2 linked regions of the Nitratifractor salsuginis DSM 16511 genome follow. The protein of the gene in region 1 interacts with the protein of each later gene in a pairwise test. Links are inferred from orthologs where the notes say so. Each region holds a gene or a part of one and is shown in the gene's direction. Other genes may lie near its edges.

What was found.
Region 2: the proteins of ftsZ (region 1) and NITSA_RS06185 interact in binary tests that used the Escherichia coli proteins (3 or more experiments, as listed by UniProt). The link is inferred for Nitratifractor salsuginis DSM 16511 from one-to-one orthologs.

What each region holds. Positions count from the first base shown.
Region 1 is NC_014935.1:1,433,792-1,439,027, reverse strand. Bases 1-2,773 are described here. They hold ftsZ (cell division protein FtsZ), read left to right. Parts: upstream 1-685; coding sequence 686-1,861; downstream 1,862-2,773. Other genes in these bases: NITSA_RS07270 (glutathionylspermidine synthase family protein), read left to right, coding at 2,579-2,773; NITSA_RS07275 (UPF0323 family lipoprotein), read left to right, coding at 1,975-2,577; ftsA (cell division protein FtsA), read left to right, coding at 1-658. Outside these bases: more of NITSA_RS07270, read left to right, coding at 2,774-3,760; NITSA_RS07265 (L,D-transpeptidase family protein), read left to right, coding at 3,757-4,305; NITSA_RS07260 (IGHMBP2 family helicase), read left to right, coding at 4,314-5,236. UniProt on the Escherichia coli protein: Essential cell division protein that forms a contractile ring structure (Z ring) at the future cell division site. The regulation of the ring assembly controls the timing and the location of cell division.
Region 2 is NC_014935.1:1,214,293-1,219,985, forward strand. What follows is about bases 514-3,492. They hold NITSA_RS06185 (rod shape-determining protein), read left to right. Parts: upstream 514-1,470; coding sequence 1,471-2,514; downstream 2,515-3,492. Other genes in these bases: clpX (ATP-dependent Clp protease ATP-binding subunit ClpX), read left to right, coding at 514-1,461; mreC (rod shape-determining protein MreC), read left to right, coding at 2,535-3,492. In the rest of the region: lpxA (acyl-ACP--UDP-N-acetylglucosamine O-acyltransferase), read left to right, coding at 1-244; more of clpX, read left to right, coding at 244-513; more of mreC, read left to right, coding at 3,493-3,683; carB (carbamoyl-phosphate synthase large subunit), read left to right, coding at 3,859-5,693. UniProt on the Escherichia coli protein: Forms membrane-associated dynamic filaments that are essential for cell shape determination. Acts by regulating cell wall synthesis and cell elongation, and thus cell shape.

The sequences.
Region 1 (5,236 bases):
GGTAAAGATCCGCCATGGGAATCTCTTGGAGAAGTCCAGCGAATCCATCGAATTGCCGGTGATCGGGGACAGCGAAAACCGCAATACCATCTCCCTGGAGATCGCCCACAGCGTGATCCTGGCCCGAGTCGAAGAGGCGTTGATGATCCTTTCCAAATCCCTGGACAAGAGCGCGCTTAGAGAGCAGATCGGTTCAGGGATCGTCCTGACCGGCGGGCTGACAAAGCTCAAAGGGATTCGGGAGCTGGCCCAGGCGATTTTCCACGGGATGCCGGTGCGCATCGGTTACCCGAGAGAGCTCGGGGGGATGTATGAGGAGTTGAAGGATCCTTCCTTCTCGACGGTGATCGGTCTTCTGCTCTATAAAGCGGGAGAGCATACCCAGTACGAGATCGATCACAGCAAAACTCTTCTGCATCACAAAGAGATCCAGACGACCAATGTGACCGACATCGCCGAGTTCGACAAAAAAGAGACGGCTCCCAAAGAGCTGAAGCAGAAGAGAGAGCCTATCGATCTCGGGCTCGACCTGGGTGAAGGGATCCAGCAGAACACTCTGGATCTCGATCAGGAAGGGGATCTCTTTGCCGCAGCCGGCAAAAAACGTGAAGGAAATCCTTTCAGCCGATTCGTCAATTGGGCGAAACAACTATTCTAAAAACCATAAAAAGGGGGAGAGAGACTTATGGAAAACTTTGAAATCGAAGTCGAAACGACAACAGCGGGCAGTTCGGAACTGGAGGGTGCGAAGATCAAAGCCATCGGCGTAGGTGGCGGTGGCGGCAATATGATCAACCATATGATCTCCGAAAATGTCAAGGGGATCGACCTAATCGTTGCCAATACCGATGCCCAGGCCCTCGATTCTTCTATGGCTCCCATCAAGTTGCAGTTGGGATCCAACGCGACCCGTGGGCTGGGTGCCGGTATGAAGCCGGAGATCGGCCGGGAAGCCGCGCTGGAGAGCTTCAGCGAAATCAAAGACACCCTGGCGGGGGCCGATATCGTCTTCATCTCTGCCGGACTCGGCGGCGGTACCGGGACGGGAGCGGCTCCCATCATCGCCCAGGCGGCCAAAGAGGTCGGAGCGCTGACTGTCTCCGTTGTGACCACTCCCTTCAAGTTCGAGGGACGCAAACGCCAGAAACTGGCCAAAGGCGGCCTGGAGGAGCTCAAACGCGAAAGTGATTCCATTATCGTGATCCCCAATGAACGGCTGCTCTCGATCGTGGAGAAAAACCTCGGCATTAAAGAGAGCTTCCGTCTCGTGGACGATGTGCTTTGCCAGGCGGTATCGGGGATCTCCAATGTCATCCTCTCTCACGGCCCCAACGATATCAACCTCGACTTCGCCGACGTCAAGACCGTCATGAGCCATCGCGGCCTCGCCCTGATGGGTTCGGGCAGCAGCACCGGTGCCAACGCCGCCTACGATGCGGCCAAAGCGGCCATCGACTCTCCGTTGCTGGACAACATCTCCATCAACGGGGCCAAAGGAGTCCTGGTCCATTTCCATATCCACCCCGATTATCCCATCCTGCAGATCTCCGAGGCGATGGAGATCATCGAGGAGCATGCCGACGAGGATGCCAGCGTCATCTTCGGTACCACGACCGACTCCAATCTGGAGATCGATCAGGTCAAAATTACCATCATCGCTACCGGCTTCGAAGAGCCCGAAGCGGTCTCCGCTCCCTCCCAGGCGGAGAAGGTGCAGCAAGCCTCCGATCTCCTGGGTTCGCAGAGTGCCAACACCCCCAACCCCTATCATACCTATCAGGGGCGCAAGATCGTCGGAGGAGAACCTCTGGACGAGGATATCCTCGACGTGCCCACCTTCCTGCGCAAGCAGATGGATTGATCGGGCCTCTTTCCCCCTCTCTTCTCTCCCAAATCCCCGTCTCTTTTGCTATCATACTCCCATTCAAGTACCGTACGAAATATATTGACAGAAAATGACAACGAAGGAGATTTATGCGTTACATCAAAAAAGCTTCACAGATCGGTGCCCTGGGGCTGGGTGCACTATTGGCCGTAGGCCTGAGTGCTTGTCAGCAGCGCAATGAAGGGCAGCAGGCGGTCCAGCCGCAGGAGAAGAACGCTTTCGTCGTGATCGAAGAGGTCAAACCGGGCAAGTACAAGATCGCCGAAGAGTTTCCCGCCAAGGAGACCCGCATCATCCTCAAAAAGCTCGACGGGACCGAAAAGGTCCTGACCCGGGCCGAGATGGATGCATTGATCAAAAAGGAGGAGGCCAAGATCGAGAACGGGACCTCACCTTTGACGAGTCCCGAAGGGGCACAGGTGGCCCAACAGGGCGGCTTGAGTCTCGGTGAAGCGATCCTGGCCAGCGCCGCGGGAGCCATCATCGGCTCCTGGATCGGCAGCAAACTCTTCAACAACCCCAATTACCGGCAAAACCGTCGGGCCGGTTACAAGACCCCTTCTGCTTATAACCGCAGTGTCAACAGCTTCAAAAAAGGCTCGACAGCTACACGGCGGAACACGACTCGGCGAAGCGGTTTCTTCGGCGGTCGCAGTGGCCGCAGCGGCCGTAGCGGCTTCTTTGGAGGATGAGATGGTTTCCCTGCTTCCCGTAGAACCCCTCGACAAGGCCTATCTCGAATCCCTGGGTTTTGTCTGGCACACCGACAGCGACGAGACCCCCTACCTGGCCGATGTGCTGGTGCAGGTGAGCCCCGAAGAGGCCGAGGCTTACTACCGGGCCGGCAACGAGCTCTACGATATGTATGTGGCGGCGGGGGAGTATGTCATCGAGCACAACCTCTTCCACGAGATCGGGATCCCCTTCAACCTCGTCGAACTGATCAGGGAGAGTTGGGAGAGTGAAGTACACTGGCACCTCTACGGCCGTTTCGATCTGGCGGGTGGGATCGATGGAAAACCGATCAAGCTCCTGGAATTCAATGCCGATACCCCGACGGCCCTTTTCGAGACCGCCATCGTCCAGTGGGCGATCCTCAAAAAGAACGATTTGGATGAAGCGGCCCAGTTCAATGTCGTCTACGATGCCCTTTTGGAGAATTTCAAGCGAATCGTGACCCTGGAAGAGAGTGTCGAAGCTTTCAAAGAGCGCTACGAAGGATGGCGCTTTCTCTTCACCTCGGTCCGCGGCAATCCCGAAGAGGAGAATACGGTCCGGCTGCTGCAGTACATTGCCGACGAAGCGGGTTTCGAGACGGGGTTTGCCTACATCGACGAGATCGAATTCGATGCCGAGGAGGGGATCTTTTACCGGGATGTCAATTACGAACTCTGGTTCAAACTCATCCCCTGGGAGGATATCGCCCTCGAAGAGCCCGATCTGGCGATGCTGCTGACTCAGATCGTGCGCAATCAAAAGGCGATCATCTTCAATCCCGCCTATACGCTGATGTTCCAGAGCAAGGGGATCCTCAAAGTGCTTTGGGACCTCTATCCCGGACATCCCCTTTTGCTGGAAACTTCGCTCAAACCGATCCCGGGCAAGATGCAGGTGCGCAAACCCCTCTTCGGCAGGGAAGGGGGGAATGTGGCGATCCTCGAGAGTGACGGTGAGACGGTCGTCGCCGATATTCCGGGGGAGTACGGGAACTATCCGATGATCTATCAGGAGTATGTGGATCTTCCACAGGATGTGGAGGGCCATCGCTACCAGGCCGGCCTCTTCTATGCCTATGAATCCTGCGGGCTGGGCTATCGCCGCGGCGGTTTGATCCTCGACAACCTCTCCAAATTCGTAGGGCACATCATCCGATGACGCTACGTTTATTGCTACTCTTCGCTTTCGGCAGTCTGATCTTTGCCGCCGGGCCTTCGGCCTTCAAAGCGGTCTCCGAGACGGTGCAGAGCCTTTCTGTCTCCAAGAAACCCTCGATCCCCAAAGCTCAGAAGGTTCTGATCATCAAATCGGAACGAAAACTCTATCTCTTACGGAATGGCAAGCCCTACCGGGAGTATCATATCGCCCTGGGCAAACATCCCGTCGGGCCCAAGCGCCGGGAACATGACCAGAAGACGCCGGAGGGGAACTATACCCTCGACTTCAAGAAAGCCGACAGCAGCTACTATCGGGCGATTCACGTCAGCTATCCCAACAGTACCGACAAAGCGCGGGCCAAACGGTTGGGGGTCAATCCCGGCGGAGCCATCATGATCCACGGCCAGCCCAACTGGTTCGGCTGGCTCTCCATTATCCGCCAACGCTTCTACTGGACGGCCGGTTGCATCGCGGTGAGCAACGGCGATATGGATGAGATTTGGCAGGCGGTCGACCCCGGCACCCCCATCGAGATCCGCCCTTAGGAGAGACTATGGCCAAACCCTCTGCGATCTACCTGACCCTACCCATCGACTATCCGGCGGAAAAGCGGGAGCGTCTCCTCAGACGCTACGGTATCAAGCCCGGCAACATTTCCCGGACCTGGGAAGCGGACGGGTTTGTCCTCTACCTCCTCAAAAGGGGCCTGGTCCCCAAGGTGCCGCCCGAGTGGATTCCCGATGAGCGGCGGCGTCATCGTATCCGCCGTATCCACGACTACATCGAAGAGTACCGGCAGCTCATCGAGTTGGAGCGGGAGGCGGAGCGGCGTAGCCGTATCGAAGAGATCAAGCGCTTCAGCGGCAGGGAGCTCGAGAGTTTCGGGCGGGCGATCCTGGGTTTGAGGGGGCGACGGGCCGGGACTCTTTTCGATCTGCATCTGGTCCGTTACGGACGGGACCGTAGGATCGAGACGGAGATCTCCGGCGGCGACATCGTCCTGGTGAGCCGGGGCGAACCGCTCAAGAGCGATCTGAGCGCCACGGTGATGGGGGTAGGGCGCAACTACATCGAGCTGGCCTTCAGCCAGGTTCCTCCGAAGTGGGCACTGAAAGAGGAGGTCCGTCTGGATCTCTTCGTCAACGATGTCACCTTCAAGCGTATGGAGAAGAATCTGGAGTCGATGCGCCACCTTCCCGATCCCTATCGGCGCCTTCGGGACATCGTGCTGGAGCTGGAGCCCTGCGGCGAAGCCCCTATGGCAAAGATTGAAGAGGTGGAAGGGCTCAACGAACCCCAGCTCGAAGCCCTTCGGCGCAGTCTGGGGATGGAAGAGCTTTTCCTGATCCACGGGCCTCCGGGTACGGGAAAGACCACGACCCTCACCCGGGTGATCCAAGCCCACGCTTCGAAAGGAATGCATATTTTGGCGACGGCCGATTCCAATGTGGCGGTGGATAATCTTCTGGAGAAGTT
Region 2 (5,693 bases), 220 kb from region 1 along the record:
TTGCCTGGCCGAGGGCAACCGGGCCCACCTGCGGGGCCTCAACCTCACCGGCCTGCGCCGCAAAATGGAGCGGGAAACCATCGACGCACTCAAGCAGGCCTACCGGGAACTTTTCGAAAGCGGCAAGCCGCTCAAAGAGACGGCCCAATCCCTACGGAAGTCGACGGAGCATCCCGCCGTCGCCAATCTCTGCCGCTTCATTCTGGAATCCCAACGCGGGATTCCCTTTAAAAGGAAACAATAATGTCACCAAAAAAATGCAGCTTCTGCGGAAGCCTCGAACGGGAAGAGAATCCCCTCATTGCGGGCAACAATGCCTACATCTGCTCCAACTGTGTCATCTCCGCCTACAAAATCCTCTTCGGCGATGAAGAGGAACAGCAGCCGGCAAGGGAATTCAACCCCAAACTCCTGACCCCCAAAGAACTCAAACACTTTCTCGACGAATACGTCATCGGTCAGGAGGAAGCGAAAAAGACCCTCTCCGTCGCCGTCTACAACCATTACAAGCGCCTCTTCAAGCATATTGAAGACGACGATACCGAGATCTCCAAATCCAACATCCTGCTCATCGGCCCCACCGGAAGCGGGAAAACCCTCCTGGCCCAGAGTATCGCCCGCTTCCTCGATGTGCCCATCGCCATTGCCGATGCGACAAACCTCACCGAAGCCGGTTATGTAGGCGAAGATGTGGAGAACATCCTTACCAAACTCCTAATGGCCGCCGACGGAGACGTGGACAAAGCCGAAAAGGGAATCGTCTTCATCGACGAGATCGACAAAATCGCCCGCCTGGGTGAGAACCGTTCCATCACCCGGGATGTCTCCGGTGAAGGGGTCCAGCAGGCCCTGCTGAAGATCATCGAAGGCTCCGTCGTCAACATCCCGCCCAAGGGAGGACGCAAACACCCCAACCAGGATTTCATCCAGATCGATACGTCCAACATCCTCTTTATCTGCGGGGGAGCTTTTGACGGACTCAATGAAATGATCAAACGTCGCCTGGGTGGAAACATTATGGGCTTCGGGCAAAAGCAGCACAGCAAGAACGAGGAGGAGAACCTCCTGCGTTTCGTGGAGCCCGACGACCTGGTCAACTACGGCCTGATCCCCGAGCTCATAGGCCGTCTGCACGTCATTGCCACCCTCAACCCTATCACGGTGGAGGATATGGTCCGCATTCTCACCGAGCCGAAAAACGCTCTGGTCAAGCAGTATCAGAAGCTTTTCGAGCTCGACGGGGTCCAGTTGACCTTCCAGCCCGAAGCCCTGGAGAAGATCGCTCAAAAAGCCATCGAGCGCAAAACAGGGGCCAGGGGTCTACGCTCCATTCTCGAGGAGATCCTGCTGGATATCATGTACGAACTACCTGAGCTGGAAGGGTACGAAGTGGTCATCACCCCTGATGTCGTGGAGAAGAAAGCACAGCCTCTCTATCTCAAACAGAAAAAAAGCGCATAAAGGATCAGCATGTTCGGATTTGTCAAAAACATTTTCGGGGCCTTCTCCAAAGACTTGGCCATCGACCTCGGGACAGCCAACACCCTGGTCCTGGTCAAAGGCCAGGGGATCAGCATCAACGAACCCTCCGTCGTCGCCATCCAGGTGGACAAGCACGGCCAGGAGCACATCCTCGCCGTCGGCCAGGAAGCCAAAAACATGGTCGGTAAAACCCCGGGGAACATCAAAGCGATCCGCCCGATGAAAGACGGCGTCATCGCCGATTTCCACGTCACCGAGATGATGATCGAATACTTCATCCGCAAAGTTCATGGGCGAAAAAGCTTCTCCTCTCCCCGGGTCGTCATCTGCGTTCCCTACGGTTTGACCCAGGTTGAACGCAAAGCGGTCAAAGAGTCCGCCCTCAATGCCGGCGCCCGCTATGTCTACCTGATCGAAGAGCCTATGGCCGCCGCCATCGGGGCCGGCCTGCCGGTCAAAGATCCCCAGGGGAACCTCGTCGTCGACATCGGGGGCGGAACCACCGAGATCGGCGTCATCTCCCTGGGCGGCCTGGTCATCAGCAAATCGATCCGAGTCGCCGGGGACAAACTCGACGCTTCCATCGTCGATTATGTCAAAAAGAAATTCAACCTCCTGATCGGGGATCGGGTCGCCGAAGAGCTCAAGATCAAGATCGGGACCGCCATCAAACTCGATGAGGAGCTCATCACCACTGTGCGGGGTCGTGACCAGGTGGAGGGGACCCTAACGTCCGTAGAGATCACCAGTGAGCATATCCGTGAAGCGATGGCTGAACAGCTCAAGCAGATCGCCGAAGCCCTCAAGAGCGTCCTGGAGCAAACTCCTCCCGACCTGGCCGGAGATATCGTGGAAAACGGAGTGGTCCTCACCGGCGGCGGGGCCCTGATCCGCGGCCTGGACAAATACCTCTCCGATATCGTCAAGCTTCCGGTTTACATCGCCGAAGACCCGCTTCTGGCGGTCGCCAAAGGTACCGGCAAAGCCCTGGATGAGCTGGATCTTCTCCAGCAGGCCGCTTTCGACGATTGATCGTCGTTTTCCGATACTGAATGAAGTCCCGTCTCCTTCTCCTCCTGCTCCTGGCGACGATCCTCTTTGTGCTCCTGGGTCAAAACAGGCAGGGAATCCGAAGCAGCCTTATCGGTTTCATCAATCCCATCAAAACGGGATACAAAAACATCCTTCGCAATCTCAGTGACAAGAGCCACAGCTACCTGATGCAAAAAGAGCAGATCGAGAAGCTCACCCGGGAAAATCGGGTCCTGAGAAAATACCTCCTCGACCAAACCCATTACCTGCGGCAGATCGCCAGTATTTATAACAAGCTTCCCTCTTTGCAGAAGCTTCCCTACAGAAACATCACCCTTGTCGATACCGTCTCCTATGTCAAGCTCAACAAATTCGACGAAATCCTCCTCAGCCTTCCCAAAAAGACCCCCCTCGAAGAGGGCAAGGTCTATGGCTTGATCCAGGATGAAGTGGTCGCCGGAACCGCCCAACTCAAAAAGGGGATCCTCTACGGCTATCTAATCACCAATCCCAAAAGCCGTTTCAGCGTCTATACCGGGCCCAAACGCTACCCGGGAATCGCTATGGGAACCGGCGACAAGCTCATCGCCGTCAAATACATCCCAAAATGGGCTAAAATCCGACCGGGTGACCGGGTCGAGACCAGCGGGCTCGACGGGATCTTCTTCGCCTATGTCCCCGTGGGAGAAGTGGTCCGCGTCGCCATCGAGGGGAGTTACAAAACCGCCTACGTCCGCCCTTATGCCGATACGATGCACCCGAGGCTCTTCTTCCTGATCACCGATGCCAAGCCCTATCTGGCCTCTTCCTACGATCAGAACCGTTCCTTCCCCGGGCAAGAGTATCCCTATGCCCACCAGGCACCCCGCCAGGCCGATCACAATATCAGCAGTATTCCCGAAGCGGTCCAGACCAAAGAGTTGGAGATCAATCCCGCGGAGTTTGAGATCCCCCAGGAACCCGAACCCAAACCCGTGAGGATCAACAAACCCAAAAAACACCCCAAAAGCTCTACCCTGCCGAAAGCCAAGACCCTGCCGACCCAACAACAGACGCTCCCGAAAGAGAATATGGGACCGCTCCAACAGCAACCCATCCCGGAGAAAAAAGCACCCCGAAAACGCCATCATCCCTCCCCCTTCGACATCCTAAACGAAACCCGCCCCTGAGTGGGATGGAAGATAGAAGATTGAAGATTATGGATTTGGGATTCGGAAGTCAATGGCACCAATCTTCTCAGCGCTCAACGCTCAGCTCTCAACTCTCAGCTCTCTGAAAATAACTAATACGCTTCTATGGGACTTTCGAGTATAATATCCAACTAAAACCGAAGGGGTGCTCTCTATGCCCAAGCGCGAAGATATCCAAACCATTTTACTGATCGGCTCCGGCCCCATCGTCATCGGCCAAGCCTGTGAATTCGACTACTCCGGTACCCAGGCCGCCAAGACCCTCAAGGAGCTCGGCTACCGGGTCGTCCTGATCAACTCCAACCCGGCGACCATTATGACCGATCCCGAGTTTGCCCACCGCACCTATATCGAACCCATCGAACCCGAGATCATCGCCCGCATCATCGAAAAAGAGAAGGTCGATGCCATCCTCCCCACGATGGGAGGCCAAACCGCCCTCAACGTCGCGATGGAGATGTATGAGCGGGGGATGCTCGACGGGGTCGAATTCCTTGGCGCCAATCCCGAGGCGATCAAAAAAGGCGAAGACCGCCAAGCCTTCAAAGAGGCGATGCAAAAGATCGGGATGGACCTTCCCATCTCCAAATACGCCTACAATATGGATGAAGCGATCGCCGCCGCCAAAGAGATCGGCTTTCCCCTGATCATCCGCGCCTCCTATACCCTCGCCGGCGGGGGTTCCGGCGTCGCCTACAATATGGACGAGTTCAAAGAGATCGCCAAAGGTGGGCTTGAAGCCAGCCCCATCAATGAAATCCTTATCGAAGAGTCGCTCCTGGGATGGAAAGAGTATGAGATGGAGGTCATCCGCGACCGCGCCGACAACTGCATCATCGTCTGCTCCATCGAAAACCTGGATCCTATGGGCGTCCATACCGGCGACTCCATCACCGTCGCACCGGCCCTGACCCTGACCGACAAAGAGTATCAGCGTATGCGGGACGCCAGTTTCGCCATTTTGCGGGAGATCGGCGTCGATACCGGCGGCTCGAATGTCCAATTCTCCGTCAATCCCGAGACGGGACGTATGATTGTCATTGAGATGAACCCCAGGGTCTCCCGCTCCTCGGCCCTGGCTTCCAAGGCCACCGGCTACCCCATCGCCAAGGTCGCCACTCTCCTGGCCGTGGGCTACACCCTCGATGAGATCAGTAACGACATCACCGGTACCCCCGCCAGTTTCGAGCCGGTCATCGACTACATCGTCACCAAGATCCCCCGCTTCACTTTCGAAAAATTCCCCATGGCCGACAGTACCCTCACCACCGCAATGAAATCGGTGGGCGAAGTGATGAGCATCGGGCGGACTTTCAAAGAGTCTTTCCAAAAGGCCCTGGTCTCCCTGGAGACGGGGCTCATCGGTTTCGACCCCGTCGATTGCGACGAAGAGACCCTGGTGCGGGAGATCCGCCGCCCCAATGCCGAGCGCTTCCGCTACGTTTTCGAAGCCCTGCGCCGGGGCAAGAGTGTCGAAGAGATCCACGAGCTCTGCCGCATCGACCCCTGGTTCCTCTATCAGTTTGAAGAGTTAGCCGCCGCTGAAGCCGCCGTCACCCTGGAGACCCTCCACGACGCCGAACAGCTCCACCGCCTCAAATGCGACGGCTTCAGCGATGCGATGATCGCGGCGGTCCTCAACCGAAAAGAGGGGCTCAGCCTCACCGAAAACGATATCTACACCGCCCGCAAAAAGCTGGGCGTTGAGCAGCAATACAACGAGGTGGACACCTGTGCCGCCGAGTTCGAAGCCCTCACCCCCTACCTCTACTCCACCACCAACATCACCCCCCTCCCCGACGCGGGCCGCAAACCCGAAGCGGGCAAAAAGAAGGTCCTCGTCATCGGCGGAGGCCCCAACCGGATCGGCCAGGGAATCGAATTTGACTACTGCTGCGTCCACGCCGCCTTCGCCCTGCAGGATATGAAGATCGACTCCCTGATGTACAACTGCAACCCCGAGACGGTTTCCACCGATTACGATACCAG